4 regions of the Paenibacillus sp. 19GGS1-52 genome follow, and region 4 is predicted to be linked to each of the others. Evidence: predicted binding sites of a transcription regulator. Region 4 holds the regulator's gene; each other region holds the start of a gene.
What was found. Region 4 encodes LexA, which represses DNA repair genes until DNA is damaged. Its sites were predicted from a motif close to CGAACATATGTTCG; they were not measured.
Positions count from the first base shown of each region.

Region 1 (8,122 bases), 1.2 Mb from region 4:
CATGTCCCAGGAGACCGCATTTCCGTCCGGCAGCAGCAGCGCGAAATCGACCGCAAGACCGTAATTATGATAGCTGCTGCCTCCCCGTGCATTGGTGATGATGTTTCCCGGTTTACTTCTTCCTTGTGCGTACAACACATTTTGTTCGGCAAACGTCCGCATCCCTTGGGTAATGACAATGGGTATACCCTTGGCATAGCACCGCTCTATCAAAACATTCGTCCCGGCCAGCAAGACCGGATGGATTGAACGAAGATTCGCCGTCGATTTGCCCCAGACCTGCTCCAATGTCAGCATATTATCACCCCTTGGTACAGTAGATGCTCCGTAATTTCGCTCTGCTTGTACGCATAACCCCATATTTTCAGCTATTTCACACATTAAAGAGCCATGCTCTTTTTTAAGAACACAGCTCCTTAATTCATCTATATTTATTTCAAAAAGGTTCCCTGGCGATATTCGCTAAAAGCCTCCGTAATCTCTCTTTCCGTATTCATCACGAACGGGCCTCTGGCGACTACCGGTTCTTTAATAGGTTCACCAGCATACAGCAATAGCCGCAGCGGGTTGATAGCAGTAATGTCAATCTCGCCTGTTCCACTACCGCCTTCTCCTAACCACAAGACTTGGCTTTGCGAAGCTGTCATGTTATTGTGCCCAAATGTCCCACTGCCTTCGAGCACATAGATGAAACCATTGTAGCTGCCAGGCAAATCCTGCGTGACCGTAAAGCCTGGTTCTATAAGCATTTCAACCATCGTTACGGGCACATAATTTAGGGTGGAGGAGACGGTATCCTTGGACGAGCCGGAAAAAACCTTAATCGTCGCTCCCTTTTCTTGCCGAATGGGCATAGCTTCACTTTTTAGATTTTGATAGCGCGGCTGGGTCATTTTGTGCTCTCTAGGCAGGTTCACCCATAATTGAAGGGATCGTGCGGTAATTCCCTCTGAAGGCACTTCATTATGCTCAACCCCGCTTCCTGCCGTCATCCATTGCACATCCCCGGGTCCGAGCACTCCACCTTCACCGCTATGCGTATCATAATGTTCAATCTGCCCTGCGATCACATACGTAACGGTCTCCATTCCCCGGTGGGGATGGATGTCAAAGGAACCCTTTTGGAATTCATCCTCCATCATCAGTAGGAAAGGATCGTTCTTCGCCCAATTCCCAGGTTCAATGACTGGACCCGCTGCATGGATCGGACTCATTCTTTTCAGAGTGATATCTCTTACTTCGCTAATACTACGTTTAGTCGCTGTCTTTAAATGGCCCATGTAGATTCTCCTTTGACAAAATTGGATTTCACCGCTTATACTATAACTATATTATTAATATATACTATATTTTATATAGTAACATAAATGGAGGGAAATACAATGACCGATTTGACAAACAATATGGAAATAGGAATCAGTACTTTTTTGGAAGCTACACCGGACCCGGTTACAGGAGTGGTCATGAGCCATGCCGAGCGCTTGCGTGAGGCCGTTGAGGAGATTGTATTGGCCGACCAAGTGGGCCTGGATGTCTACGGCATTGGGGAGCACCATCGGGCTGATTACGCTGGAAGCGCACCCGCTATAGTATTAGCAGCAGCCGCTGCCATGACCACACATATAAGACTCACTAGTGCTGTTACCGTGCTGTCTTCAGACGATCCGGTTCGTGTGTATCAACAGTTCTCCACCATTGACGGCATTTCGAACGGCCGGGCCGAAATTATGGCGGGCCGCGGTTCGTTCACAGAATCCTTCCCGCTGTTTGGATACAGTCTGGATGATTATGACGAATTGTTCGAAGAGAATCTAGAACTGCTACTGGCCATTAGAGCCTCAGAAAAGGTGACTTGGCGCGGCGGTCATCGTCCAGCAATCCATAACCTGGGTGTCTATCCGCGCTCTGTTCAGAGTCCATTACCGGTGTGGATTGCAAGCGGTGGAAATCCAGAGTCGGCGGTGCGGGCTGGAACGCTGGGCCTTCCGATCGCTTTTGCCATCATTGGCGGAATGCCTGAGAATTTTGCACCTTTAGTCGCCCTTTATAAAGAAGCCGCTGTGCGGGCTGGTCATGATCCGGCCAAGCTGCAGATTGCTACGCATTCGCACGGTTTTGTCGGAGAAACAACCGAGCAGGCTGCCGGCCTATTCTACCCTTCAACAGCGGCTCAAATGAACGTCATCGGACGCGAGCGGGGTTGGGGGCAACGTTACGACCGCGCAGCATATGATGCCGCACGCAGCCTGCGGGGAGCCCTTTACGTCGGCGATGCCGAATATGTCGCGGAGAAGATTATTTTATTGCGTAAAAATCTAGGGGTTACCCGCTTCTTCCTGCATGTAAATGTCGGCACGATGCCGCACCGTGAAGTCCTGCGTGCCATTGAACTACTCGGCACCAAGGTCGCTCCTATCGTGCGCAAGGAGCTTGCTCAGAACGCCTGAATGAATTCCACATACAAGGGCACAATGACCCTGAAAGGTGGGACAAAGACGATGGAAACTCTCAATAATGATTACAAATTCGCTGCCCTTGGCGAACAAGAGGCTGCGGTTGAAGTCATTCGAAATGCCGAGGTTGCTCTGGCACAGCTGACAGGCAACCCTACTGTAACGCTAATTGCTTATGAAAAAAGCGGAGCCACCCACTCTAAGGAATAGAGCAGTCCTCCGCTAAAAATCTCATTTCAGTACCTTTCCATCTTCACTAGACGATGTAAGCCTCAACAACATTATCTACTTCAATCCACTTCCATTCCTCCGCCCACTGCAGCTTAAACTCGCGCGAGTGGGTGTGGATGGAAGTTACAAACCCGCTCATCAGCTTATTCTCAAAAGGATCGAACAGAACCACCGTCACCCGAACATGACTACGCAGTGATAAGGCGAGCGTACACTCAATTTCTTCCTGCTTCTGCTCATCCAGAATCGGTTGGACACGGCGCAGCGTTTCCCGTTCATCACTTATAATCCGGATTTTGTGCTCCGGCAGCATCATTCGGCTGCCCTCCCACAGTCCATTTCCCTCCAGCTTCTTGCCCATGCTCGTTCCTTCTTTCCATTAATATTACTTCCAGTCTATAGTATGCGAACGTATGTTTGTATTATATCCACTATAGCACGAATTAATCAACAGTGAAAAAATGACAAACCACATATTTCTTCGTTTATAAAAAGATGTATAATAATATATATCTAGATTCGAGAGGAGCTTTCCCTTGCAAAAAAAGCTTGCGTTACTCTTCATCATTCCGGTATTATTCCTTACTGTATTCCCGAGCGTCCTGCGCAGCAGCACACTTTCAAACTTTACTAAAGGGGCCACAGCTGGGCTATTTATTGGTCTGATTATTATATCTCTACTAGTCTATCTGTTGCAGAACAAGGGAAAAGACATGAAACAGACCCGGTTAGGAAGATTGAAGAACCGTCTGCTACATACCAAATGACAACACAAAAAAGCGCTGGCAGATTCACTGTGCAGCGCCTTCTTTTTATCTACTTGAGATTCCAAATAGCTAATCTTCTATTTCTGAACCTTCTTTGTTTCGTCCTCAGACTTCATGAGTCCTGCAGCTTCCCGCGCTTCGTTAAGCTTCGATATTCCATAAAGCATCGCTAAATCAGCTTTCTGATTTAAGTCGTTGAATTCCTCAGCAGATACGTTGTCGGAATCAGCACCCTCGGAAGCTTCTTTTTTTAGAGAATACGCACTATTAAAAGCGATTAGGGACTCCTGAAGCAAATCCCGGATCTTCACAGGCAAGCTGGTTGGAATCTTTACTTCCTCCGCCTGATCTGAGATATCAGCTGAGGTACTCTGGAATTCGTCGATCGCCTTCTCCAACTGCTTGTCCGTCACATCCCCAGTCGAATAAGAAGTGAGCGCCGTATTGAACTCCTCTAAGGAAGACTTTCCTAGTTGTTCGATCTTAGACATTTCATTGTAGTAATTCAGTACGGATTCCTGCACTTCTGCCTCTGAAGCAGGCGCCGTTGTAGCTGGTTCATTACTGCTGCAGGCGCTAAGCACAGCAAACACTATTATCAATCCTATCAAAAAGGCTCTTTTCATCTTCTATCCCCCCACTTAATAGGATAATGTGGCTTTTTGTAAAGTGCAAATGAAATTTATGTAAAATGAGGAGCTCTGAAACAGATTTTCGACATAAAGCGTATTCATTTACAGACACTGATGTTTTTAGTGAATCATAAGATTTAATAGCGTATTCATTGGTGACTGCAAATCCCCGTTATATTATAATAATCTCATATGTAATCAGGAGAGGAAGATACCCCATGCCTTATTGCACAGCCTGTGGAGCAGAATTCAAGCAGGGCGTTAAATTTTGTGGAGAATGCGGAGCAAGCACCGTAGAGAATGCTCCAGCAGCAGCCCCCCGCTCAAGAGCTACAGAAGGGTCCAGTCATGAAATTGTACTCTGGGAGGGTAAACCGGCCGGCATCTCCGACCGACTTAAAGGAATCATAGGTCTGAATACAACTAGCTACAAGATAACCAGCCAGAGAATCATGGTAAAGACCGGACTTATCGGCAAAAATGTCGAAGAAATTGAACTGCTGCGGGTACGCGATTTATCCGTTGCTCAATCTATTATGCAGCGCATGCTCGGCATCGGAACCTTGACGGTATTCTCTGACGATACCTCATCGCCTCAGCTTCTTTTCAGAAAAATTCGTGATGCCCAGACGGTTAAGGACGTTCTGCGCAAAGCGGTTCGCGACGAGAAGATCGCCAATAACATCAGCTACCGTGAACAGATTTAACCACACATAGCAATCAACAAATAACAAACAGCAAGCTTCCCATCATCCGGAGACTTGCTGTTTGTTTGATTTTCCCCATAACCCTCAAAACCCTTCAAGGAAGGTAGAACGCCCCGGCTGGAATAACTCCCTTGGCTTGACTGGAGCTTTCCCACATAAGTACAGCCGGAACGACCAATTCCGGATTAGCCGGAGTCATGCTTAGTGGCTGGACGCAGCGAAAGGACAAGAAATCTAATGAGCGCATAATTCCTTATGTATAGTAAATACATAGGCGGTAGCCAACTATTTACCTTGTATATCGCAAGGGCAGCAATTCAGCGATTTCAACTTTTAGCAAATCACCAGCCTCGGATACAATAACCTTACAGTCCTGACCATAATCAACAATCAACTCTCTGCACATGCCGCAAGGAGAAACGACCTTAATTTCCCTTTCAATGCTATCCGGGTCCGGGTGTCTCACTGCAACAATAGTATCGAACTCCTTATAGCCTTCGGATATAGCTTTGCCAATCACCATGGCTTCTGCACAGATGGTTACCCGCCCTAAACTGGCCTCCACATGAACCGCCGTAAATATCTCCCCCGTCTTCGTGCGAAGCGCCGCGCCTACGTGGTGTCTTTCCCATTCGTAACGTTTGGTAATAATCTCTTGCGCAGATGCAATAAGCGTCTGATCCTCAATGGTAATTAAAGTATGCATATCAAATTTCATCCTCCTTCATTCTCTAAAAAAGTATATTAAATCGCACAGAATTTAGATATACGCTATACTAATTTAAGCAAAAAAAAAGGAGGAGCAGAGAGTGAAAGCACAGAAAAGAAAAGCACGGAAATTCATCATGAGTCTTATCATCGTCGCACTACTCGCCTTGGGTACTTACTGGTTTGGGGAGGACGGACAATCTACTTCACCTGCAACCTCATCCGATAAGGACATCATCCAGTTGGTCTTTCCATCGGAGCGGTATCCGGAGACAGCGAAGCATATACAAGATGCTATTTCCAGTGGGGAATCTGCCATATGTACCATAGACCGCGAGCAGGCTGAAGAGAACCGGAGCCAATCCTTGAAGAATGTGCCCACCAAAAAAGGCTATGATCGCGACGAATGGCCGATGGCCATGTGTCAAGAAGGCGGCGAAGGCGCCGACATTGCATACATAAAGCCAAGCGATAACCGCGGGGCAGGCAGTTGGGTAGGCAATCAGTTAGAGAATTTTGCTGATGGCACCCGTGTTGAATTGATGTTCAGATAAGCTCATCAAATGAAGCACAAGGAGGAAGGTTTTATGAGAAAAGTAATTCTATTCTCCGTAATACTTATGCTGTTAGCTGGCTGTTCCAGCCATCTAGCTTCGCCGCAGCTAACTCCGGGTTTCCCAGTTAGTCCAACGGAAACCGCAACGGTAACAAATAACCCATTAATAACTGCCTCTGCCGGGGTAATCACCGCATCCAAAGAATCGGAGGTAATTTCAGTCGTCACAGGTGAGTTTATTACCCCTTGGTCTAATCCCATGAACAACGGCACTGCAACGGTAACGCAGATAAGTAGCGGCCTCTATCATCTAGAAGTATCTGTTGTACATGGCTTCGGACATAATACAGGCGGAATTGATTCAGATTTCAGCTTTAATGGAACTAAGTATGTTTTCACTAATCCGGAATATCAGGCAGTCCGCCTAACCTTCGACGAGCGTTCGCTCAACATTGATTACCCGGAGGATGTCTTTGGGGGATATAACGCTGAGCCTAAAGGAACCTTTTATTTAAAAAATTCAGGTCCCACTAATGTGCCATTTTTAAAGCGATTATATGATATGTTACAGCTCCAAGAGGATTATAGAGGCTATTTCACAGATGTATTAACCTACATTTTGAGTGACACTGAGCAGATACTGCTCGTTCAAACCAGAAGCAGTTTTGCAGCTGACGATCTATTCTTAGAGAATCTTGTTCTCTTCAATACAGTAGATCAAAGATTTGAACTGCTAGGTAAATTTGCTGGATGGAACTCCAATGAATTAAGTGAAAAATTAGTGACACTACAAGCTAGCCCCGAGCTTATTAATGAGTTGCTGCACAAACAGCAGGCCGACCGCTTCACCGAGCTTAAAATGGAGAAATTCGATAGCCTAGTAGGCTTTGATCCTGATCAAATCAACCTTACCAAGGCTGAAGCCTTTTACGTCGTTACAGGGATTAAGAATGCCACCTCTGTCAGCAACAACAAACGGGATGAGAATAACATTGGCTCCGTCTTTATTACTGAAGTGGATCACTGGGATGACAAGAAGGTCACCATCCATAGCTATGAGAATGTCCGTAACGATGAGGAAGATGAACATACTGCGACTACTGACTGGCTTGAAATCGACCGTTCCACAGGAATGATTACTTCTATATTCTGAGATAGATTTTCTTACGACTTGAAATTAGAATATTTGCTACCATCATACGCGAACATTTATTCCGTACATCTGTTATCGGGGAAAAAGACTCTATGGACCCATGTCTGAAGCTGAAGCTTTAAAAGAATGGTTCGAATTGTTAGGAACGGTAAAGGAATTGTACCTCATTGAAACAGATGAAACGACAGGCAAAATCAAATGTCAGATTGGACCTACCTATCGAAAAAAAAGAAATAGCCCCATCCGGTATAACGCCCGGACGAGGCTGACAATGTGATGCGGCTTGTTTAGAATAAACAGGCTTTTGTGATAATAACTAGCAAGATGAACAGGACCAGAATAGCTCCCGTGGAGGTCCAAGGGCTTACTACTGGACATGGAGCTGGACCTACACCAACTCCACCAACGTTATTTCCACAACCGCAACCATATTCTACACCCATGATTAATTCCTCCTCTTTAATATTGAATACAGCACAGAATATGTCAAAGGCGGATATACCGTTTGGGCAAATTGGCAAAGAAATACCCGCTCAATGTCGATATAGATCAAGGGAGGTGTTGAGATGGACATTGCTGCACTATCTATTGCCATGAGCCAAGCATCCTTGGCTCAATCGGTCAGTGTACGGGTATTCGATCTAGCCAAGGGTCAAGCTGAAACACAAGGTCAAGACATGGTCAAATTGATTGGAAAAAGTATTGACCCTAGTCTGGGAAAAGTGCTTGATATTAGTGTTTAAATCCTTTATGCTTGTAATACAAGAACACTAGTTCCCACCCGTGTCACAGCAAGTAGATTGGAGAGATGCAGCTGAAGAGGCTGCTCCTCCGTCTTCTAGAATATTCATACAGCCCTTTGGGCTTTTCTTTTGGCCATAATACCGAACATATGATCTTATTACGAGGTGAATA
Region 1 covers NZ_CP059724.1:2,024,141-2,032,262, reverse strand. The annotation lists gene H1230_RS09545 (M15 family metallopeptidase) at 1-297, opposite strand, end outside; gene H1230_RS09540 (pirin family protein) at 432-1,280, opposite strand; gene H1230_RS09535 (LLM class flavin-dependent oxidoreductase) at 1,383-2,447, shown strand; gene H1230_RS09530 (hypothetical protein) at 2,499-2,663, shown strand; gene H1230_RS09525 (YolD-like family protein) at 2,710-3,045, opposite strand; gene H1230_RS09520 (hypothetical protein) at 3,221-3,451, shown strand; gene H1230_RS09515 (hypothetical protein) at 3,529-4,077, opposite strand; gene H1230_RS09510 (PH domain-containing protein) at 4,302-4,790, shown strand; gene H1230_RS09505 (cytidine deaminase) at 5,080-5,496, opposite strand; gene H1230_RS09500 (NucA/NucB deoxyribonuclease domain-containing protein) at 5,636-6,052, shown strand; gene H1230_RS09495 (putative periplasmic lipoprotein) at 6,086-7,207, shown strand; gene H1230_RS09490 (hypothetical protein) at 7,495-7,650, opposite strand; gene H1230_RS09485 (YjfB family protein) at 7,774-7,950, shown strand.
Region 1: H1230_RS09525 (YolD-like family protein) is a predicted target of LexA. The motif match lies at 3,091-3,104, and genes of this name have one in related genera.

Region 2 (8,122 bases), 3.3 Mb from region 4:
GCTCATCCATCCGATGCGTCACGATAATGATCGTCCGGCCTTGCTCCCGGCATAACCGCACCAGCAGCGCAATTAGCTCTGCGCGGCTAATCGGATCAAGCGTTGCGGTGGGCTCGTCCAACACAACAACATCCGGTTCCATCGCAAGCACTGAGGCTATGGCCGCCTTACGCATTTGACCGCCGCTTAACCGAAAGGGGTTGCGGTCCAGCAGTTTTAAATCGAGGCCCATATCATTCATGGCCTTGCGAGCCCGTTCTTTGGCCTCATCCAGACTCATCCCGAAATTAAGCGGTCCGAAGCAGAGGTCCTTCTCTACCGTCTCTTCGAACATTTGCTGCTCGGGGAATTGGAAGACCAAGCCCACCCGGCGGCGCAGCGGCAACAGCTTGGGTGACTTCTCACCAGCCTGGATAGTAACATCGAGTACTCTAACCGTACCTTGTGTCGGCTTGAGAATTCCGTTAAATAGCTGCAGAAGCGTCGATTTGCCAGAGCCCGTTGCACCAGCAATGCCCACGATGGAACCCTGCTTAATACTGAGATCAATGCCATGCAGCGCGGTCTGCTTCCATAGACTCCGCTCAGCGTAGGTATAGCTTACTTGCTGTAGTTGTATGGCCATAACGTGTCTATTAGCTCCTTTTCACTGGCGGGAACATCAATCTGTATACCCCGTTTCTGCAATTCACGGGCAAGACCCCAAGCATAAGGCTCCTGTAGGTGACAACGCTCTAGAAGCTCCGCATTCAAGAACAGCTCTGCCGGCGTAACATCTGCAACCAAACCGCCTCCTTGCAACGCAAGCACCCGATCCGTTGCCAAAATCTCATCCGCATCATGGGTAATCATCAGGATCGTATACTTCCCTTCCGCACGCATATCGTGCAGGATACCCATCAGTTCATCACGGCTCCCCTCATCCAACATGGAAGAGGCCTCGTCAAAGATGACGATGCCTGGCTCCATGGCTAGAATAGACGCGATTGCTACACGCTGTTTCTGGCCCCCCGACAGTTCTCCCGGGTGTTTGGCCAGCAGATGATCTACTCCCAACCGCAATGTGTAAGAATGCAGACGACTCTCCATCTCCGCATGCGACAAACACAGCCCTTCCAGACCAAATAATATATCTTCCTCAACGGTCGCCCCGATAAACTGATTATCAGGATTCTGGAATACCATCCCAATGCTTTGCCGGATATAACCAATCGTTTCCTCTTCCAGCTTTTGACCACAGACTACGATCTCTCCCGCGCTTTTAGGCAGCAAGGCGTTAAGCAGCTTAACAAGCGTAGACTTGCCGCAGCCGTTCGGGCCCACAAGACTTACCCACTGTCCCTGCGGTATGGATAATGTAATATTCTGGAGAATGGGATGTTCTGGATCATACCCAAAGGATACCCCCTCCAGAGAAATTACCGTTTGGCCCTCTTCCGAATCTTGACCCTTGGACGTTTCATTCATGCTAGTCATCCTCCCGCTGCTGTGACCGGTCAGTCCAGAAATTCTTCAAATATCGATATTTTGGACAGCGATGCTACCAAGTAACGAACGGCAAAGCCGACAGCAATCCCTGTTACCACCCCGGTGATGAGCAGAATTGGCAAATAGTATAAAATACTCAGTGAATTAAACACTAGGGATGCCGCCAAAAGCTGGCCGGTATTGTGCGCCAATCCACCGGCAATACTGATACCGATGACGCTGAACTTCTCGCGGCCCCACCGTACCAGCAGAAACATTACGACAAAGCTGAGTAACGAACCGGATAAGCTGAAGAGCAGACTGGAGAAAGTACCAAGCAAAAATGCGGTAAGCAAAGTCTTCAGAATAACCAGCAGAAATGCGTCACGTCCGCGCAAGAAGAAAATACAGGTCAGAATCATAATGTTGGCAAATCCCAGCTTTGCGCCAGGCATCAGCCCCATCCCCACTAACGGTATCTGTGCTTCCACAATGCTCAGTACTACAGCCACTGCAGCAAAAATGGCAATGATTACTGTTCTTTTTAAGACTGTTGCTGATTCACTACTGGACATAGGCATCTACATCATCCTCCCCCGATACACTAGCGATCTCCACTAATACTCGGTGCGGCAAACAGACAATGGTCTGTTTGGGCAGGGTAATAAAACCAAAACCAAGGCATATCTTATCGGGGCAATCGGCATCATACATTTCAATCCCGTAATCATGCACCTTCAAAATGTTATAGCCACGTTCTGTGCGGATCTCAACTGTTTGTTCTTCTTCTGTAAGCTTTACTGTTCGAAATAGCTTGCCGTCTACCATCACATTGGCTACACGATTCTTGCCAGCCCCACCTTTGTCTTCATTGTCCGAAAACCACTTCGGTAAGAGAAAAGCGAGCGCAGCAACCAAGACGATGGAAATCAGCAGCACATCTGCGCGTTTCATAGAAATCTCCCTTATTTTTTAATTAAAATCCAGACTTATTAATTATAACGGTCTCCATTCAATCCTTCAATGAATGTAGTCGTTAATTGTCGTTTTTAAAGACCAGTTCACAAAATAGGCACGCAAACCTATAACACCTTACATTTCATCCAGCTTGTCCCGGATACTCCGTCTTGTTTGATTTATAACTTTTCCCGAAATAGCCTAAGAATAATCCAGCAAATTCAGGATCCCATTGACTTCCTCTTCCCTGCTCCAAAATGACCAGTGCACGATCGTGAGGCATTCCTTTACGATACGGACGATCTGAGGTCATCGCATCATAAGCATCAGCAACCGCGATAATTCTACCGTGAAGAGGAATCTCCATTCCAGCCAGACCATCGGGATATCCTTGCCCATCGTAACGTTCATGATGCGACCTTACTCCTGCGAGATAGGGTGTCATTTTCTCCACAGGCTCAATCTGACGCAGAATATTCTCACCCAGCACAGGATGACTCTTAATCTGATCGAACTCTTCATCTGTAAGCTTGCCTTCTTTGAACAGAACGCTATCCCGCACGCCTATTTTACCGATATCATGCAGCAAAGCTGACTTCCGCAGGTTATCCAGCTTTTGACCGTTCATTCCTGCCAACTGCCCAATAATAACTGAATATTCCGCTACGCGCAGCGAATGTCCCGCCGTATAGGGGTCCCGGGCATCCAGGGCAACGGCCAATGTTGTAAAATAGCTGTCGAGCAACTGTCTATTCTGCTGCTCTCTGGCCTGCAGACCGCGCACCATCATGTTAAATCCGGCAACCAGCTTCGAGAACTCATCCGAATACTCATCCTGTACCTGTATTAGTCGGCCGTCTTTTACGTTATTCATGGCTTTGTACAGCTCATTAATAGGATGCTGCACACTCTTGGTCAGAAGCCAGGCGGCGATAGAAGAGAAGAACACGCCAAGCAGAAGCACCATACCCGCCCAAGCCCAGTAGCTGTGCAACCCGCCTACCCTTCCAGTGCTGATATTGTCTAGACGAATGTTTGTGGCCATGATAAATAGAAAAAGTGGGAAGGTCCCAATCAGCATACAGCTGACCAGAAATTTGGGGCGTATCGGCACAAATACATGTCCTTCAAGCGAGAAGTCTACATTATACATCTTCACAGCCCGATTTCTGAATTCCTTTATTAACGGAACAATGGCAGAGCAAGTCAGAAAAAACTCAATCAGAGCATGCATGCAGGCTATCAACACAGCTCCCGCCAATGCCAGTAACAGATAGGAATAGGGAAAGTTGATCCAGCCGGTGTAAATCATCCAGGATGTCATCCCCACAGCAGGCAAAGACAGACCTAGTAGATGGGGACCTAGAATCCGGTATACCGCACTCCTCGGTAGCCGGTGGGTATGCAGATAGGCCTGCTCCAGCATAACAAGTGAGGGCTCCCGTTCCTTAAGCGCGCTCCGGATAGGTTTCATTTGTTTAATAAATACATTGATTTCCATTACAGCCATGATCAGAAACGAGATAAGCAACACTATAATCAAACGATAATATTCCAATGCAGATATATCCAGTGAGGAGAGAAGCAATACACTTCCTACCGCGATTACAGCGACAATGGAGCCGAACAAATAATTGCGAATTTGCTTCTTCAAAAATGCTGCGTATAAATTCATCTGTTCCTCCGTTTCCAGCCTCATACCAGTTCATATAGGATTTGTATTTTGAATATAGTTGTGTTATAATTAATCAGTATTTGATTTTCCGTATATTTATCCCCATCAAGAAGATGTCAAGCCGATTGTTACCTTAAATACTTTTATCGGCATTTTGGACACAGAATCTTACGTTTTCTTGCAGTACTCTTCCTTTTTATGAGATTAAATTCAAACATAGCATTCCGATTCACACTGGCGCGGTCAATGGAGCCGCAAGGGCAAAAGAGAGGTAGGGCTTTTGTCGTATTGGAAGGATTATTCTCGCCACACGGCTGCTGGAAATAAACTAGGAATTATTACACCCGTTATCACGAACGGCGGGGGATTAAATATATCAAGAAAACATGGTTGAGCTGTCCTTTATTAAAGGATGCTAACCATGTGTGGAAAAATATAAGAGCCCGATAACCGCTTCTAGCGGATATCGGGCTCTGTCTACGTTTCAGGGCTATACTACATAACGGACAACAAAACTACTCACTCTGCTTACATAACCAGCCTTATCCGTATCATACGCCAGACCGTGCCCTGCCTGTGGGACTATGAACTTCTCCTTGGGACTGGGGCATGCCTCGAACAACTTATCCAGCATCGTATACGGCACGAAGGTATCCGTATCCCCGTGAATAAACAGAATGGGCACCTTAGCCTTCCGTACCTGCTTCAGTGCAGACGCTTCACCGAAGAAATAACCAGCCTTCAGTCGGGTGACCAGACTAGCGCTGTGTACGAAAGGAAAACTAGGCAGCCGGTACATACGTCGCAGTTGGTAAGACAGCTGTTCTTTAACTGAGGTATAGGCACAATCGGAAACTATGGCTTTTACTTGTGGCGGCAAGGCTTCACCGGAGGTCATCAGCACCGTAGCTCCACCCATAGACACCCCATGCAGCACAATTTGTGCTTCCTGCCCTGTTTCTTCTATAACATATTGGATCCATTGTAAATAATCACGACGCTCCGGCCAACCAAATCCAATATAGTTCCCTGCACTTTCCCCATGCCCTCTGGCATCGGGAATCAGCACATTATAGCCCAGATTCTCGTAATATAATTTTGCACAAGCACCCATATCTTTGCCTTTACCGGAATATCCATGGGCAATAATAGCGGTACGACCTGCTGCACGCTCAGAAGTTAGTAAATAACCTCGCAGCTTGAGGCCTTCATGTGAAAGGATATCTATATTCTTGAAACTCTGGCGAGTGACCCACTCTTGCCCTTCTCCCCAAGAAGCACCGGCAACTGGAGTCTCTACCTTTAAATCCGGAGTTTGACTCAGAAATTTCTTGGGCGCTCGTTTAATTGCAACGCCGTAGAAAAAAAATCCAGCGTATGTGACTGCCCCGGCAATAATGAGAATAACCGCAATAATATCCACGAGCCACATCTATACTATCACCTGTCCTTCCTTCTAACATTCTAGTCCCCTTTTATTTCAGCATAGTATAACACGGCATTGGCGCGAAACAAAAATAGTATAAACGTTTGTGCTCCCTCCAACAACTAAATGCTAAAAAAGCGCCAAAAGGCGCTTTCCGTAAGGCTTTTATTTTATTCTATAACATCTGTATCCAGCCAAGCATGGACACCCATAATGGAATACTTAAGAACAAACCAAAGATCAGACCACGTTTAAGACTTCCCTCATAATTCATTACAATTCTCCCCTTCATTAGGTCAATAGAATCATTTTTATTATTGCAAATTTAATATAAATTAATTCTTTTCCATACGTTGTGAATAATGTCACAGTTAATCCTTTGTTTATAAATTCCATTGATTAATTTTCGAACATTAGGTTACAATACGAATATACGTTCCTATTTAGGTGGTGATATTCGTGCACAGAGCGGAAAGCAGAGACAGCATGCTGGTCAAATCTTATGTATTGCTTCCACTGATTTTGTCAGCTTTTGAGCGTGATGCGACCATTATTTCCACAAATTTACGGACACCCGCTCCCTATCTGGAAGTCCTGGATTTAGCGGCAGCTGTAGCTACTGTTGACTTAAGAGATGTGCGTACTGAAATGAGAACACGCGGAATCAAAGTGTATGATCAACAAAGACTTGACGTAGGCATTGAAGCCAAATTCATATGCCGGGGCTACCATGAACGAATGCTGCTGTTGAACGACATTATAGCCGCTCAAGCGGCCATTCATATGCGCAGATACCTAGGGCTCGATATTTCAGCTTTCAAGAGCTACGAAGAACAGTATCGGCTGAAGTCGGACCCCTCCGAGGCATCAATCACGCCCCCTACCAGTTAACAGTACAAACAGGCCTTGCCATGGGAGTTAGCAAGACCTGAAGGCTATACCACAAAACACCGGGGGGTGTTTGATTTATTTAATATATCCCGCTAACCTGAAATTCAGCTGATTATTAAATTAAAATCACATAAAAATAAGAAATCATACTACTTTGCCTCGACCCGTTAAACAAATGGAATATATATGTAATTTATGGTAAATTCATTATAATGAACAAAACAACAAGGAGGGCCATTATGCGCAAGTTCCTAGGGTTGCTTAGTACCGTTATTCTTTCGTTCGCGTTAATTACGGGCTGCAGTCAAGCTGCGTCAGATACTGCAGAAGTTGACGATGCTGTTAAAGCCGCAGAGAACTACAAAAATGTGGAGTATGACATTAACGCTTCTGAGAATATACTGTCCGAAACATCCATTCAACAACGAAATGAAGAGATTCAACCTTTTTTAACGGAATCCTTTTATGAAAAGGCAGTCAATACCGGTTACACAACTTTACCTCTGAAAGTCTCCTATAAACAGAAGCTTTCTGTAAAACCGGAAAACCTGCAATTCAAGCTGGAAGAGCAAAAGAAAGATATTGTCGAGTTGAACTATACCGTGGACCTTGTATTGTTGGATCAAGGAGGCAAAGAAAGTCAACGTGTCCCTATGGAGGGTATATTGACTCTGTTTGAGGTGAATGGGCAGTGGCTTGTACAGGGAGATCGATTTGATAATCCTGCATTTAGGAAACTCATTGAAACAGTGGACAAATGAACCGCAAGGTTTGTTTGTCGTAGCTTGCAAAAGCTCGAATTCCGGCGATGTTTGCCCTTCCACTGCTGCCGTTCATTTTCCCTAATCTGTAGCAATGAAATTGCCCCTTGGAGCGCTTATGACTTGCATATTCTTGTTCTCTTCCCTATTGGTCTACAAGAAACTAAGAAACTATAAAACGAACATTATATCCCACTAAAGAATTTGCCGGTTTCTTTATACTGTCACAAAAACATACGCTATCTCGTTTTATGTGCAGACCAAGATAAAGGGAGTGGCGATTCATGAAAGAGTTTACTTGCATTGTTATTGGAGGAGGCTATGCCGGAATCCATGCAGTGAAAGAAATAAAGAAAAACTGGAAGAATGAAGAAACTCATCACGCTTTGCGGCTTATTCTTATCGACAAGAACCCGTTCCATCTTCGCAAAGTTTTATTGTTTAAACCCGCTGCTGGAACCGAAGATATCCGTGTACCTTTCGAAAGGCTGCTCCCCGAAGGGGGAGAGTTCATACAAGGAAGTGTGACCAAGATCGACCCGGGACAGAAGCGAGTAATATATCATGATGCCGAAGGAAAGGAACAGTCACTGGACTACGAGTTGCTTGTTCTAACAGCGGGCAGTGTAGTACGTCGGCCTGAGCCCGATCAAGGTGGAATAGCGCTTACGGATCTGGAGGCCGCGCAGAAAATAAGGGAAATATGGCGTGGGAATTTACAGAAGGCTGTAGCTGAAACTAATGATAAAGAACGCCGTCGATTGATGACGATTGCCATTGCCGGAGCAGGCATCAGTGGCATTGAAACTTCTGCCGAGTTGGCCTATGGGGTTCATGAGGATGCAAAGCAGTTGGGCTTAGACCCTGCTGATGTGCAGGTCATTTTGGTTAATGCCAACAAGCGGCTTTTTCCAAATGGGCCAGCCAAGGTCGGACAGAAGCTGC
Region 2 covers NZ_CP059724.1:6,530,350-6,538,471, forward strand. The annotation lists gene H1230_RS29955 (energy-coupling factor transporter ATPase) at 1-625, opposite strand, end outside; gene H1230_RS29960 (ATP-binding cassette domain-containing protein) at 601-1,467, opposite strand; gene H1230_RS29965 (Gx transporter family protein) at 1,497-2,048, opposite strand; gene H1230_RS29970 (NusG domain II-containing protein) at 2,032-2,421, opposite strand; gene H1230_RS29975 (HD-GYP domain-containing protein) at 2,567-4,099, opposite strand; gene H1230_RS29980 (alpha/beta hydrolase) at 4,590-5,531, opposite strand; gene H1230_RS29985 (YhjD family protein) at 5,985-6,416, shown strand; gene H1230_RS29990 (hypothetical protein) at 6,656-7,177, shown strand; gene H1230_RS29995 (NAD(P)/FAD-dependent oxidoreductase) at 7,462-8,122, shown strand, end outside.
Region 2: H1230_RS29985 (YhjD family protein) is a predicted target of LexA. The motif match lies at 5,952-5,965, and genes of this name have one in related genera.

Region 3 (8,122 bases), 330 kb from region 4:
ACTGCTTGATTCAGTGCACCTGCTCCAATAGCCTGTAGCTCGGCCGTTCCACGTTCACGAAGAACACCTGCTAATGCACCGGCGACGGAATTTGGATTGGATTTAGCTGATACTTTTAATACATCCATAGTAAGTACCTCCCCTGGGAAAAATGTTGGTGTTCTTCCACTACAGTAGATGTTATTCGCGAGAGAAGAAATAATTCCTTCTTTTTGCGGACCTCTTCGGAGAAAATGGTACAAAAGATACTCTTTTCTGCTATAAAAAATATCACACTTCGCTTAAATCCATCATTTTTCCCGACTTATTTACTAGACTCACCAAAATCAGACTAGCTCATGACCCACTCATCTTCACGCAGGCGTATCTTCTCTAGACGTTTTGCCGCACCAGTGTCCTCATCCAACTCTACAAATAAACCGTTGAGCTGCCACTTGCCTTCGTCTACAACAAATCGTGCCGGAAGCTGAGTAGTGAACTTATACAAGACTGCGTCTTTTTCCATCCCGAGAATCCCTTCTCTAGAACCAACCATGCCGGCATCGGTCAAAAAGGCTGTTCCGCCCGGTAAAATCACATCATCATTGCTCTGAACATGAGTATGAGTCCCTACCACTATCGACACCTGTCCATCCATAAAGTAACCCATAGCTATTTTCTCCGACGTGGCCTCCGCATGGAAATCAACAAGAATACACTTATGCTCCTTACGCAGCTCTTCAACAATTTCTTCTCCAACACGGAAAGGACAATCGATAGGCGGTAAAAAAGTACGGCCTTGCAGATTGACAATCGCCAATTCCTTGCCATTGGCTTTAACGACAGTATAACCTCGGCCTGGTGTTCCTGGCGGGAAATTGGCGGGACGGATAATTCGTGGCTCATCATCGATGAATTCAAAGATGTCTTTGTTATCCCAAGTGTGATTGCCCAAAGTGATGCCGTGAACTCCCCAATTAAAAAACTCATTAGCAATGGAAGAAGTAATACCTCTGCCGGCAGCAGAGTTCTCCCCATTGACAATAATAATATGCGGCTGGTATTTAGTTTTCAGGGAAGGCAGCATCTCGCGCAGTGCTTTTCTTCCAGTGTTTCCTACGATATCTCCAATAAATAAAACTTTTATGATCTTCTCCTCCTAAACTGAACCACTGTGTATATTTTCATTCTGAGTCATCCATTTTTAAAGAAAAAAAGGCCCCCGCTTAGGGGCCAATTTTCTTAAAATATAAGAAAGTATAAGTTTTGCTTAAGCTTTATCCTTATATTTCCCGTAGAAACGGATGCTGTCCTGATTACAGGCGCAGCTACCGTTTCTGCTTGTTTGCTTATTTAGCGTATTCTACAGCCCGTGTCTCGCGGATAACGGTAACCTTGATATGTCCTGGATAATCCAGTTCACTCTCAATCATCTTCGTAATATCGCGAGCCAGACGGAATGCTTCAGCATCGTCTATCTTCTCAGGCTGCACCATTACGCGAACCTCGCGGCCCGCTTGAATGGCGTAGGATTTCTCGACGCCTTCGAAGGACTCGGAGATTTCCTCCAGCTTTTCCAGACGCTTGATATACGTTTCCAGTGTTTCACGGCGTGCGCCTGGTCTTGCGGCTGATAAAGCATCAGCGGCACCAACCAGCATTGCAATAACCGAGGTAGCCTCGCAGTCTCCATGATGAGATGCGATACTGTTAAGCACAACTGGATGCTCTTTGTATTTCTTCGCAAGTTCAGCACCGATCTCGACGTGCGAACCTTCTACTTCATGATCAAGCGCTTTGCCGATATCATGGAGCAGTCCGGCACGTTTTGCAAGCACGATGTCTTCCCCTAGCTCACCGGCCATCAGTCCAGTCAAATAAGCAACCTCCATAGAGTGCTTCAATACATTTTGACCGTAGCTTGTACGGAATTTCAGACGGCCCAGAATTTTGATCAGATCCGGATGCAATCCATGAACACCTACCTCAAAGGTAGCCTGCTCACCGTATTCCCGAATCCGTTCATCCACTTCTTTACGGGATTTCTCAACCATTTCTTCAATTCTAGCTGGATGGATACGTCCGTCAGCCACAAGCTTCTCAAGTGCTGTACGAGCCACTTCGCGGCGGATTGGATCAAATCCTGACAAAATAACAGCTTCCGGCGTATCATCAATAATGAGGTCAATACCGGTAAGAGTTTCCAGTGCGCGAATGTTCCGACCTTCACGACCAATAATCCGGCCTTTCATTTCTTCATTCGGCAACGTAACCACCGAAACCGTTGTTTCCGCTACATGATCAGCTGCGCAACGTTGAATAGCGAGTGTAATGATTTCACGGGCTTTCTTATCCGCTTCTTCTTTAGCTTGCTGCTCAATTTCCTTAATCATCTGTGCGGTCTCATGGCGAACTTCTTGCTCTACATTGCTAAGAATGATACTTCTTGCGTCTTCGATGCTCAAATTGGAGATACGCTCCAATTCCGTGACTTGATTTTTGTAAATGACATCAATTTGCTGTTGGGTTTCATCAATTCGTTTCTCTTTGTTCGCTACTTGTTCTTCTTTTCGTTCAAGCGATTCCATTTTTTTATCCAGCGATTCTTCCTTTTGCAGCAAACGTCTCTCTTGTCGTTGGATTTCATTCCGACGTTCACGAGTTTCTTTCTCAGCTTCGGTACGGATTCTATGGATTTCGTCCTTAGCTTCCAATACCGTTTCCTTCTTCAGCGCTTCCGCCTCTTTCTTCGCGTTCTCCACGATGACGAGGGCTTCTTTCTCTGCGCTTGAAATTTTAGCTTCTGCAATGGATTTACGAATAAAATAACCGAACCCAAAGAATAAGGCAGCTACAACGAGAACGATAATGATCCAGATGATAATTGGCATCTGTTCACCTCCTCGTTGATTCCTCCAAGAGTTACCTTGGGAATTGTGCAGTTGTTAAACTATCCGTTCCATCACCATACAAAAAACCGGTAAATTCACCGATTGCCATTACTGCACATGATTACATGCACACTGCCCGCCTTATCCGGCGTTTACATTTCATATGAGTTGTACGCGAATCGCGAGTAAGGGTTACCTTTTTGGGAAGGAAAAAGGATTCTTACTTTATGCCGATTCATGTTATATTTTATTATTTATAAAAAGACATTGTCAAGAGAGACGATATACTCATTAAAGTCAAGAGAATCAGTCAGTGTAGTATATTTCCTCTTCTTCACCCTCAAAATCCTCTTCCTGAAGCAAAGTATTCAGAACTTGGCGTACCATTTCACCTGTAAATCCACGCCGCATTAAGAAGGCTCCAGTCTTATTTCGCTTGCCTGCGACATCACCGCGAATCAGATTCCACTTCTTCCGGCCTGTCTCAAGTGCGATCTCCAGTTCCTGCTCCGGGCTAATATTCTCCAACACCTCAGAGATCAAAGATTTGTCGATACCCTTCTCACGCAGCTCCTGGCGAATCCGCATCTTGCCCTTGCGCTGGTTCATAATGCGCTGCTCTGCCCATTGTTTGGCATATAAAGAATCGTCTATCAGCCGTTCCTGCTGCAAACGCTGCAGCACTTCCGCGATAATAGTCTCCCCTATTTCCTTCTCCCGTAAACGGCGGGTCATCTCCAGAGCTGTACGCGCCTTCCGTTCCAGATAACGCAGTCCCTCTACATAGGCTCGTTGGCGCTCGTCCGCCACAATAATTTCCTCTAGGTCAGCTTTAATAAAAGTATTCCCAGTAATCATTCGATATTTAATCATGACATCTTCATGAACAGTCATGTTATAAGCCCCGAAATGAATGATATAACGATATTTCGACTTCTTCTGCAGTTCTACTCGCGTAATTTCCAGAGGCTCATTTTCAGGAAAATGGGCCAGTACCTGTTCATCCTGCTCTTCCGGTTCAGGGTTCAATTGAATTACCATGGCTGTTTGTCACCTCATAGCTGTATATCCTTATTCTTCATACACTTATTTATTAGGAAAAAGCACCCTGCTACAGTCTTTCGCAGGGCGCTCGCGCCATAAATGTAATTTAACCCCATGTTCAACGAGTGATATTATTCAATTTCAAGCAGTAGATTTTCTTCTTCTTTTTGTTCTGCTTCAATCTCTGCTGCCTTCGGCGCAGCAACAATAGTTGATAAATTGCTTGCTTCACGAATCTTATTCTCAATTTCAAGCGCCATTTCCTGATGTTCTTTCAGAAACTGCTTGGCATTTTCCCGTCCTTGGCCTAAACGTTCGCCCTCGTAGGAATACCACGCGCCACTCTTGTTAACGATATCCAAATCAATACCAATATCCACCAGACTTCCTTCTTTGGAAATCCCTTCACCGTACATGATATCTACATCCGCCTGCTTAAACGGAGGCGCTACCTTGTTCTTCACGACTTTGATCTTAGTACGGTTACCTACGACATCGTTACCCATCTTAATACTCTCTACACGACGTACATCTAACCGCACCGAAGAGTAGAATTTCAAGGCCCGACCACCTGGAGTGGTCTCCGGATTACCGAACATAACTCCGATTTTCTCACGGAGCTGATTAATGAAAATTGCAATCGTATTCGATTTACTGATTACACCATTCAGCTTACGCAAAGCCTGAGACATTAAACGAGCTTGTAAACCCATATGAGAATCACCCATATCGCCTTCAATTTCAGCCTTTGGCACCAATGCCGCTACGGAGTCGATGACAATAATGTCTACAGCTCCACTGCGAACGAGTGCTTCAGCAATTTCAAGCGCCTGCTCACCCGTATCTGGCTGAGACAGGAGAAGCTCATCAATGTTTACACCCAAGGCCTTAGCATATTTAGGGTCGAGAGCATGCTCAGCATCGATAAATGCAGCTTGTCCTCCATACCGTTGTACTTCTGCAATAGCATGAAGAGCAACGGTTGTCTTACCAGAAGATTCTGGTCCATACACTTCAATAATCCGTCCTTTGGGAAGTCCGCCAATACCTAACGCAATATCAAGTGCCAAAGATCCACTAGGTACAACTTCCACTTGCATATGAGTGGACTCTCCCAGTTTCATGATCGAACCTTTACCAAATTGTTTTTCTATTTGACGAAGAGCTATCTCCAACGCTGCACTACGATCTGACAATCAGACCACTTCCTTCACTGTTTATAGTAATATAATAGCGTGTTTTGGAAGTCTTGCCAAGCTTTTTTTCGAACATACATTCGTTTTTTTTGATTCTTAGGTTAATTATCCCTTTTATTGTAAGTTGATCACAGGAAGCTAACCCATAATAACAAAGAACCATAAAAAACAAAAAACCGCGGCAAAGAAAGCTCAGTGCCACGGTTCTTCCGTATGGGTCAATTATATACCTAAACTGAATGTCATTGCAAGACTGTTCCCTCGAGCGGAGTTTCAACTTTACGTTCCTCCAGCCTGCGCCAGAGACGGTAGAGCAAAGCCTTAACAGTGCGCAGCCGTATATTCTCGCGAGTACCTTTAAGATTAAGCTCGTACACCTCTGTCTTACGGCCTCGTTCAGCTAAGCCGACAAATACCAAACCCACGGGTTTGCGTTCAGAATACCCTGGTCCTGCTACACCTGTAACGGATAATCCAAAGTCAGTATCCGCGATCATTCTCACCTGATCTGCCAGCACCTCAGCTACTTCACGGCTGACAGCTCCGGGAGCGTCTTTCCCCTCGAGTAAAGCACTTGGCACATTCAGCAGCTTTTTCTTCATATCATTAGAATAGCAGACGATGCCTCCTGCAAACATTGTAGCGCTACCGGGTATATTAGTGATGCTTTCCATCAGCAGTCCCCCTGTGCAGCTCTCCGCTGCGCTTAGGGTCAGTCCTGCATCAGCCATCCAGTCCACAATCAGCTGTTCTAAAGGTACATCTATATTCGCATACATATGCTCCGGAAGGATCTCCTTGATTTTCTGTTCCATAACCTCTAGCTTCTGCATTGCTTCTCGCTCGGAAGGAGCCTTTGTCGAAATACGGACTGTGACCTCGCCTTCTTTGGCGTATGGTGCAATTGTAGGATCAGTCTGGCTGTGAATGAGATCAATCAGCTTATCCTCCAGCAGCGATTCTCCAATTCCAGCGAATTTAAGCATTTTGGAGTAAATCGGCATTTCATCAGTTAAAGCATGTTGTTGCAGCCACGGCTTGGCCTGATCTGTGAACATCGGCTTCATCTCCCGGGGCGGACCAGGAAGTACGATATAATATTTATTGTCGTGAGCCAAAGCAATACCAACAGCAAGACCGATCTCGTTAGGAAGCGGTGTAGTGCCTTCAATAATTATGGCTTGCTTACGGTTATTTTCTGTCATTACAATCTTCCGCTCATCAAAAAAACGCTGCACATGATCCATCGCCAGCTGATCAATATGAACCGTTCGACTCAACGCAGCAGCCAAGGCATCTTTAGTGAGATCGTCCTCAGTTGGACCAATTCCGCCAGTGAATAGAATAACATCCGCACGGCTTTGTGCGATCTTGATGGCCTCCTGCAGCCGGCTGCTATTGTCACCAACCACGGTTTGAAAATACACATCAATTCCTAATGCAGCAAGCTCTACCGATAAAAACTGGGCATTGCTATTCACGATCTGGCCAAGTAAAAGTTCCGTACCGACTGCAATAATTTCTGCCTTCATAGCTGGCTTTCGCCTCCTAGTTGTAGAGTTTGCATAACTGATATTTCGCAAGAAGAAACGGCTTTGCCGTCCATTATATGGACGGCACCCGTTTCTTCGAGAAAGATAAGGATAAATTATCGCGTCAAATATATAAATTCTTATCTTTAAAAAAAACAATAGGCACTATACCTATTGCTTCACACTCTTCTTCAGCCTATGCATTGTGAAGCTGAAGCAAATCCTTGTTCTTCACGAAATAATCAATACCAGAATAAATAGTGATGATTGCTGCGGCCCAAATAGCAATCTCATCTACAGGAATGCTAATGAACTGAAATGGAAAGTTATTAAGCAGCAGCAAAGAAATCGCAATAATTTGGACAACTGTCTTTACTTTCCCCCATTTACTGGCGGCTACTACCTTTCCTTCAAGCAGCGCTACCTGGCGAAGTCCGGTTACTGCAAACTCCCGACTGATAATAACAATCACAATCCATGAATCACATCTACCCAGCTCCACTAAAGAAATCAATACTGCTGATACCAGCAGCTTGTCCGCAAGGGGATCGAGCAGTTTGCCCAGATTGGTGACCATATTATATTTCCTAGCGATGTAACCATCTATCCCATCCGTGCTGGCAGCAAGCAAGAATATTACAGCCGCTATCAGATGGTTAATGGAAAGCTGGAATGAGCCCCAATGTATTGGCTCTGGATAAAAGCTAAAATTCACCAGCAAAAAAAACATCATAATTGGAATAAGACAAATGCGAGCAAGCGTGATGCGGTTGGGCAAATTCACTGAAGTTCCTCCCCTGATCATTCATACAAAAACGTTAATCCACATTTCTTAAGCAAGTATATTATAGCCACAAATGAGTGTCAAAAAAACAGAAAGCACCCCGCAAAATAGGTGCTGGCAAGCACTGCGGGGTACGAGAACTTACTTGAAATTGTTAAACTGCAAATCCAACGGCAAATCAGCTTTTCGCAGAAGTTGCATGATCTCTTGCATATCATCACGGCTTTTTCCAGTGACGCGGATTTGATCACCCTGAATTTGACTCTTTACCTTCAGCTTGGAGTCGCGAATCAGAATGTTGATCTTCTTGGCATTCTCTTGATCAATTCCTTGCTTGAGGCCCAAGCGCTGGCGTACACTTCCTAAAGACGCTGGTTCAATGGTGCCAAAATCCAGATTCTTGAGCGTGATACCTCTCTTAACCATCTTGGTCTGTAAAATATCAATGACGGCATTTAGTTTAAATTCATCTTCAGAAGCGATAATTAGCGCATCCTTCTCGAGTTTGAGGCTGCTCTTGCTGTTCTTAAAGTCAAAACGGTTATCGATTTCCTTTTCGGTCTGATGGATTGCATTGGTCAGTTCCTGCATATCCATCTTGGATAAGATGTCAAATGAACATTCCGAACTCATTACTCCACGTCCTTTGCTTGCGTTTATTCTGCTACTATTATATGAGAAAGGGTCTCCCAAGTC
Region 3 covers NZ_CP059724.1:2,929,780-2,937,901, reverse strand. The annotation lists gene H1230_RS13995 (stage V sporulation protein S) at 1-128, opposite strand, end outside; gene H1230_RS13990 (TIGR00282 family metallophosphoesterase) at 332-1,126, opposite strand; gene rny (ribonuclease Y) at 1,329-2,870, opposite strand; gene H1230_RS13980 (regulatory protein RecX) at 3,177-3,911, opposite strand; gene recA (recombinase RecA) at 4,046-5,110, opposite strand; gene H1230_RS13970 (competence/damage-inducible protein A) at 5,353-6,642, opposite strand; gene pgsA (CDP-diacylglycerol--glycerol-3-phosphate 3-phosphatidyltransferase) at 6,839-7,426, opposite strand; gene H1230_RS13960 (YajQ family cyclic di-GMP-binding protein) at 7,568-8,059, opposite strand.
Region 3: recA (recombinase RecA) is a predicted target of LexA. The motif match lies at 5,180-5,193, and genes of this name have one in related genera.

Region 4 (8,122 bases):
GAAGCTCTCGGCGAACATGCTCTTGCACATTTTTATGAACTGAAAGAGATTGAATGGGACATCTACCGCACCCAAGTCCACGAATGGGAAAGAGCGCAGTACATGACTCTTTACTAGAAGGCTAAACCCTAGACGCTGAATGTAGCGTCTAGGGTTTTTGTTTGTTGGGGCATATTTTTACGAGACAATTTCATTCCCTAATGCCCAAGTGTACCTCAGTAATTTTCATATTCTAATTTGTATTCAAATACAAAGGAGGGAATATGATGGGTGAATTTGCAGGAGGGTTTACTTCTACTAGTGCAATTCTGGTTCTGTTTATCTTGTTGGTAATTATATCTAAGGCTTTCTTGATCTAACCTAATTCATAGCCCTTTTCCTAATTCCAATAATCCATTTTGGATTGTCGGAATTTTTTTGTTGAAGATGGAAGGCTATTTTTTCAGCTTTGCCAAAGCTTTTTCCATTTGCTGTTCATTTGATTTTATACTGTCACTATCAACAGCATTTACACCCAGATACGTATATTTCGTGTTTTGATAAAAATCGAAGGCAAAATCACTTATCGCTTCACCATCACTATGTTGATTTCCAACAACAATAGCTTTAAATATATTGGTCAACATGTATTCAGCATCATCGATATTAGCCAGATAGTTCTCCGAAGTGTATTCCTCAACAATGGACGATTCGAAATCAAGCAATTCGTCTTTATTTGGTTTGTAATTTCTTGCTAACGCTTCAGCCGATGTGGCTTTTTCTGTAGGTGACGCATCTGATTGAGCAAGTCTTTTTAGCGTGGATTCCCAGCTCTCGTTGACCTGTTCGGTAGTTGCTGGGGTAACGCTTGGCCCATTTGTAGGCTGGTCTGTTGATTGTGTTGGCTGTGTTGGCTCCACTGTTGGCTCAATTATAGGTTCGGTAATGGCCTCTTCAGTTGGCTCAATAGTAGCAGTAGGAGTTACCTGTTCTATTGTTGTTTTTTTACCTCCGTTGGTTATGACAAAGAATCCTATAAGCACAACTACGATGCACCAGAACAACCACTTTCTATAAAATGGAATTTTCATGTTGTCCTCCTCATGTCTGACCTTCATTCTAAATCCAGTTTATCAATGATGTCGTGGGATAACTGTTCATCCAGAAAAGATTAAGGAAATATTCAGCGGAGCTTTATGTAGCTTTAAGGTTTAGAGGTTATAGTTAAGTTCTCCACTCCCCGGTGGATTCATTCTTTTCCTAGATCCTACCAAACATTTTGGTAGGATCTTCTCTTATTTCATTCGCTTAATGTTTCCTTCACGCATATCCACTACGGCGATGCTCAAGTAATATAATTGGAAAAGGGAAGAATACGGTAGCAACGGGTATGCGGCTTTAATCACAATAGATCAACCGCTGATTTTGGCTTTGAGCCAATAATAGAATATAGAATATTCTCTCTCTCATACAGGTTACTTAACCAATGACGAGGGCTTAGAATAAGCCCCCGAAAAATATAGATATATTAAAATACTTTTATAAAGTATTGTATTAAGTGAGGTGATTATTATATATGGAGAATATTGGCGGAAATGCTCTTGTCACAAGAGAGGTTAATATTAATTTGGTTAGAAGAGTCTTGAAGGAGAAGCAACAAGCCACCAAACGAGAAATTGCTGAGACAACAGGCTTGAGCGTGGTGACTGTCGCTACTGTGCTGCAGCATTTAGTGAAATACAATGAAGTGCTTGAGTCTGGGCTGATTTCATCTAGTGGAGGGAGACCTGCGCAACAATATACATACAATGAGGAGTTCGTTCTTGCTTTGATTGTATATCCCTATGAAACGGAAGGTTGTACCTTTATCCATGGCACCATTGTCAATCTTTCCGGAAAAAGCATGTACGAAACAAATGTTCAAGTAGAACTTGTGAATCTGCAAAGTTTTGAACAAATTATTGATCATTGTATTAGTCTCTATGCTTCTATTCAGGCGCTTGGCTTCGGTTTACCTGGCGCTGAATATGATGGGAAAATGATTGTGTCAGACTATGAATCCTTACTAGGTATTTCGGTTACAGGGCACTTTAGAACTCGCTATCAAAAACCAGTTGTTATGGAAAATGATGTGAATGCTGCAGTTATTGGGTTCTGCAGACGTACGCAGGTAGCTGTCGATGCTTCAATAGTCTACTTGTATTTCCCGGAAAAGTTCCCTCCTGGAGCTGGTATATATCTAAATGGAAAGCTGTACAGAGGGAGACGAAGCTTTGCCGGTGAAATTGCCAATATACCGCTGGGGATAGCATGGGGGGAGGCTGCCTTGCTGGACTCATCAGAACTGCTATCTGAAGCGATAGCTAAACTTACGGTAACAATCTGTAGTGTGCTGAATCCTGATGCTGTAGTGCTGTATGGGAGCTTTTTAACGATGGACCATATCCATGAACTTACCCAAAGATGCAGTACACAACTGCCTGCAAGCGCGATGCCAAAGCTGTTGCTTTCCGAGGATTTTGCAGCTGATTATAGAGAGGGAATGATAGTGCAAACCCTCAGTACGTTAGAACCAGAGATACATTTAATCAAATATGACAGTATAGGTGGGAATCGCTAATGGCCACATTATTTTTAATCATCATCTATTTAGCTTTCATTAGTTTGGGATTGCCTGATTCTATGCTAGGAGCAGCGTGGCCGGTCATGCAAATCGAGTATGGAACACCCATTGAAATGGCTGGTGTGCTCTCCATGGTCATTGTGGCCGGTACGATCATCTCCAGCTTAGCAAGTGAGGCTGTGCTAAATCGTTTGGGTACTGGAAAGGTCACTTTAATCAGTGTTGCAATCACCGCTGTTTCGCTATTAGGCTTCTCACTATCACCCTCTATTCTGTGGCTTGCTATTTGCGCGCTGCCGCTTGGACTAGGAGCGGGGTCAATTGATGCCGGGTTGAATAACTATGTGGCTACCCACTACAAAGCGCACCATATGAGCTGGCTGCACTGTTTCTGGGGGGTTGGAGCTATGATTGGACCTATTATAATGTCCCATAATATTGCAGGGGGGCATTCTTGGAGAGATGGTTATACTGCTGTTAGCCTGATTCAGTTTGGATTGGTTTTGGTGTTATTCCTCACACTTCCATTATGGAAACGGGTTGAGCGAACCAACCATGTTGTGGAAAAAGAGGAGCAAATCATATCCATCCATTCATTACTTCCGGAGACCCATGAGAAACCCTTGAAAATTAAAGGTGTTAAGTTTGCCTTATTTACTTTCTTATTTTATGTGGGTGTTGAAGCGACAATGGGATTGTGGGGGAGTAGTTTTCTTGTGAATGTGAAGGGATTGTCTGCCTCATCGGCAGCGCAATGGGTGTCCATGTATTATGCAGGTATAACAGCAGGGAGATTGCTCACCGGATTCGTAACTTTTAGATTCAGCAACCGGGATCTTATACGTGCTGGACAAATAATAGCATTGCTAGGGGCTATATTACTGGTCATACCGTTACCGGAGATGTTTTCGCTAATTGGTTTTATTCTGGTTGGCTTAGGCTCTGCCCCTATATTTCCTTGTATGCTGCATGAAACGCCAGTCCGCTTCGGGAAAAAGCACTCCCAAAAGATCATGGGCTATCAAATGGCTGTCGCCTATGTAGGAGGAGCAATCCTGCCGCCGCTGCTGGGATGGGTAGCTGCCCTTACCTCGTTTATGATCTTTCCGTTTGTCATTGTAGCCTATATTATCATCATGCTCATTAGTTCAGAGAGAATAAATAGCTTGATGAATAAACGTCAGACGATTTGATATTATTTATAAGACTGTACAACCTGTATGCAGGAAGTGATATACTCTTTTGTGAAGTTATAACTTTAGAATTACGTTCATATAGGAGTGATATCATGAGTAATACTTATAAAGTACTTTCTACAGATGCCGATCTTTTTACCGCTGCGCTCGCTCAGGTTCAGGTATATGTAGTCCAGAAGAAGACGGAGCAACCGGATTGTATTGTAGATTATTGTGGGCCGATTCGCGAATATACACCGGATTTTGTAAATATGGGTGATATTAAATATAGAAGAGCTGGATTTGAATTCCGAGTGCATATCCCTAAAAAAGCATTTTGAGCCCCCCTCGGAAAATACCGGTTTAGTTTGTTCCGAGGGATACACCCAAAATTAAGGTTACAAGAAATTAAAAGCTGTTATTTGATCTGCATAAACAATCAGTTGTTTATATTCAATCGCGAGCTCATAGTTGGCGAATGGTCTAACAATAACGTTATCCAGGACTATGAAGTTATAGTTGAAGTTCTTGTCCGGATGCTCAGATTCCAGATATGATATGTACTCGTCCACAATGACGTCATCCATCAATGATTTTAAATTAAATAGATCCTCCTTATTCGAACTGTTGGGAGATACATTTCCTTGAATACTGCCAAAGGCCGTAAGCAGGTTAACCTTTCGCTCGCTAACAAGCTCATTATTTAATAATAAATTGGAGAGCTTGCCCAGTGTATCAACCTTAAAATCCACGAGGGTTCTTATTTTTGAATTATTCAATCCTGACACTTCCCTTCAAGTATTAATACCAGTTACAATATTCGACATATAATTGCAGAAGTCCTCGCAGATCAGTAAAAATATTTAGAAGTTGCCAGAGGCTGACCTATAAGCCATGTACATGAATTTAGGACAACCTCTTTTGTAAAAGCAGAAGCTCAGAAAGGAAATACTTTAATCTCTTATGGTCACTCGGATTCCTATAGGAAGTATTGCTGCAAGAGCTGTAACATCCTCATTATACATACGTATGCAGCCATGAGAGACCTCTTTTCCGATGGAGGAAGGGTCATTGGTTCCGTGGATGCCGTAATGCGGTTTCGATAATCCCATCCAAAAGACTCCAAACGGGCCACCAGGATTAGGCTGCTTGTTGATTATTGTATATTCGCCCAAGGGAGATTGGGTTAGCATTTTGCCGATCCCAACAGGAAACCCTCTGACAACGGTGTTATCATCAAGCAGATATAACATACGTTGTGATAAATCAACGATAATTCGATAATTTGGCATCGTATTCATCACTCCTCTCAGGATAGAATATGTGTGGAGTGTCGGGGCTGTTAATACAATGAGGGCGATGCTTGAAAGATGGTTTCTGCGTGGTGAATTTATGATAAACTTTTTTCGAAATATAAGAATTTATATGTTTCACACGATAATTTATCCTTATATTTTCGAAGAAACGGGTGCCGTCCATATAAAGGACGGCACCCGTTTCATCTTGTTCCAATAAAGACAAAAGGCAGTTCCGCATAGAAGCGGAACTGCCTTTTGTCTTTATTGGAGGAGGGCATAACACTAGTGGATATCGCGGAACAATCCGATCACTCTGCCCAAGATGGTAACGCGGTTTAGACGTAAGGGTTCATAGGCAGGATTCTCTGGTTGCAGGCGTATATGATCACGTTCTTTATAAAAGGTCTTAACGGTTGCCTCGTCTTCTTCGGTCATAGCTACAACGATATCTCCGTTGTCGGCAGTTTGCTGTTGACGCACGATGACATAATCACCATTCAGAATACCAGCGTCTATCATACTGTCTCCAAGTACAGATAACATAAATACTTTGTTGTCACCAATGAAATGAGAAGGTAGCGGAAAGTAATCTTCAATATTCTCTGTGGCTGTAATTGGAATTCCGGCGGTGACTTTACCGAGAACAGGAACACGGGTAACGGTTTGGGCAAATTGATGAACATTATCGGAATCATCTTGACCAAGTACTTCAATCGCACGTGGTTTCGTTGGGTCACGACGGATTAGACCTTTCTTCTCGAGCCGGTCCAAGTGACCGTGTACTGTTGAACTGGAGGCAAGGCCGACGGCTTCACCAATTTCGCGGACAGAAGGTGGATAACCCTTGCTGCGGACTTCGTTACGTATAAATTCCAGGATCGCCAGCTGGCGACTCGAAATCTTGGACATCGGAATCAACCCCATATAGTAATGTTTGGGAAAATTATAACATAGAACTACCGTTCGCACAAACATAAGTTCTAATCTACCAATTTAAAATGAAGTAGAGAGGCTAAATATTGATATTTTATATTCTAGAGCTGGAAAATAGACCTCCCGAAATAAGAGAACAATTGTTCGAAAAAAGCTATTGATCAAAACACATGTTCGTGTTATATTATTTTTGAAAGTAAGAACAAGTGTTTGGAGGGCGATGTTTGATGATGAAGTATAGCACATACCGCAGTATCTATGATGAGGCTCAGAAGGTCGAAGCTGTTGGGCAGATTTCTGTATCTGATAAATTGAAATTAAGCAGAGAAATTACAGGTCGACTGGTAGATAGAGTATTGAAGATGTTCAAGCAAGATCAATTGGTAAAGTTATCCTTAATAATTCTACTTGTGGTATCTGGCTTTACAGTGGTTGGTAACGTATTTGCAGGATCAGTGTCTTTAATGAAGCAAGAGAAGCGGGTTGTTGTGGAACGTGGAGATACACTTTGGAGTATTGCACTTGAGAACAAACCGACAGATATGAAGACGGCTGTATATATAGAAGGAATTAAACGATCTAGTGGATTAGAGGACAGTAATATTAAGGCTGGAGATATCATTACATTGCCTATTTATTAATTTATTATGAACAGCATACATGTATAAGACAGAGCTTGCAGGGAGTAGACCTTGACAAGCTCTTTTTCTCATGGCAAAGTTAGAATGAATTTATTAGGGGAGGGGAAAGTTTTGGACTTCGATAAAATGGTCGCACGCATTAACGAATTAGCACGCAAGCAGAAGAGCACCGGCCTTAGTGAAGAGGAAACGGCAGAACGCGCCAAGCTCCGCGAATTGTATCTTGCTAATTTCCGCAGTAATTTCCGTACTCAGCTGAATACTATTGAAGTTGTAGATAATGATGAGCATGGACAAGGCAACAAGGGGCTAAAACATTAGCGCCTCGGTACCTTTTCATAGATATTACAGTATGACTAGGGGGAAATGACATGGCCCGTTCTTGGGAAAGAATGGTTCAACGCAACACGCAAAATATCAATAAGCAAAGAAAGAAACAGGGCAAGGAGACTCTTTATGCTTCGAAAACCCCTGCAAAGAATGTTGATGTTTTTAAAGGACGGAATATTGTGTTTCCAGTAGTTTTATTCGCGCTTGGTGTGATGTTTTGGTTAGTAGGAACGATAGATTCGCAAAGATCTGAGGGTCTTCTAGCCAACTGGCTGGGTGTTGTCCTTTACTTTGTTCTGGCGGCACTTATCTATTTCCGTCGGCCATACTTAAAGGTAGATCGCAACAAACTCTCCACGTCCAAATTCAATCGTGAACGCTTTCTGCCTGCTGCTGAAATTGAGAACATCACCCTTTCGCGTGGCGCGGTTACGATTAAGCATAAGGGCAAACGGACAAGATGGGTTTTCTCAAGATTAATTAATCGTTATAATACGGCCTCCATGGGTGAACGGCTGGAGCAATTTGCAAAGGCTAACAACATTGTAATCGAACACGAATAACATTAGAGTCCATCTTAGGGAGAAGGAGCGCTATAATGCCAATTGCTGCTGTACTATTTGACCTTGACGATACACTGCTATGGGATGACCGGAGTATTGAAGAAGCGTTTCGGTTTGCCTGTGAAGCGGCTGGAGACTCTATAAATCCTCAGGAACTTGAAGTCGCTGTCCGCAGGGAAGCAAGAGGTCTGTATGAATCTTATGAAACCTTTCCTTTCACTCAGATGATCGGGATTAATCCCTTCGAAGCTCTTTGGGCCAACTTTACTGCAGGGGAGCAACCGGAATTCCGTCAACTGGAGCAACTAGCTCCTACCTATCGGAAAGAATCTTGGAGACGTGGGCTTGCAGCTCTAGGTGTGAATGATGAAGCATTAGCTGAGACGCTAGCTGCCAAGTTTGCCGCAGAGCGCCGCAGTCGCCCGTATATCTATGAGGAAACGATCCAGGTACTTGATCAGTTGCGCGGAGAAGTGAAGCTGCTACTGCTTACAAATGGCTGCCCAGCTCTGCAGCAGGAGAAGCTGGATGGTGTACCGGAGTTGATTCCATACTTTGACCATATTGTTATATCGGGAAG
Region 4 covers NZ_CP059724.1:3,259,598-3,267,719, forward strand. The annotation lists gene glnA (type I glutamate--ammonia ligase) at 1-117, shown strand, start outside; gene H1230_RS15270 (YjcZ family sporulation protein) at 267-359, shown strand; gene H1230_RS15275 (PT domain-containing protein) at 435-1,070, opposite strand; gene H1230_RS15280 (ROK family transcriptional regulator) at 1,556-2,599, shown strand; gene H1230_RS15285 (MFS transporter) at 2,599-3,795, shown strand; gene H1230_RS15290 (hypothetical protein) at 3,891-4,118, shown strand; gene H1230_RS15295 (hypothetical protein) at 4,176-4,556, opposite strand; gene H1230_RS15300 (L,D-transpeptidase) at 4,731-5,069, opposite strand; gene lexA (transcriptional repressor LexA) at 5,358-5,984, opposite strand; gene H1230_RS15310 (LysM peptidoglycan-binding domain-containing protein) at 6,236-6,649, shown strand; gene H1230_RS15315 (DUF896 domain-containing protein) at 6,761-6,970, shown strand; gene H1230_RS15320 (hypothetical protein) at 7,021-7,542, shown strand; gene H1230_RS15325 (HAD family hydrolase) at 7,578-8,122, shown strand, end outside.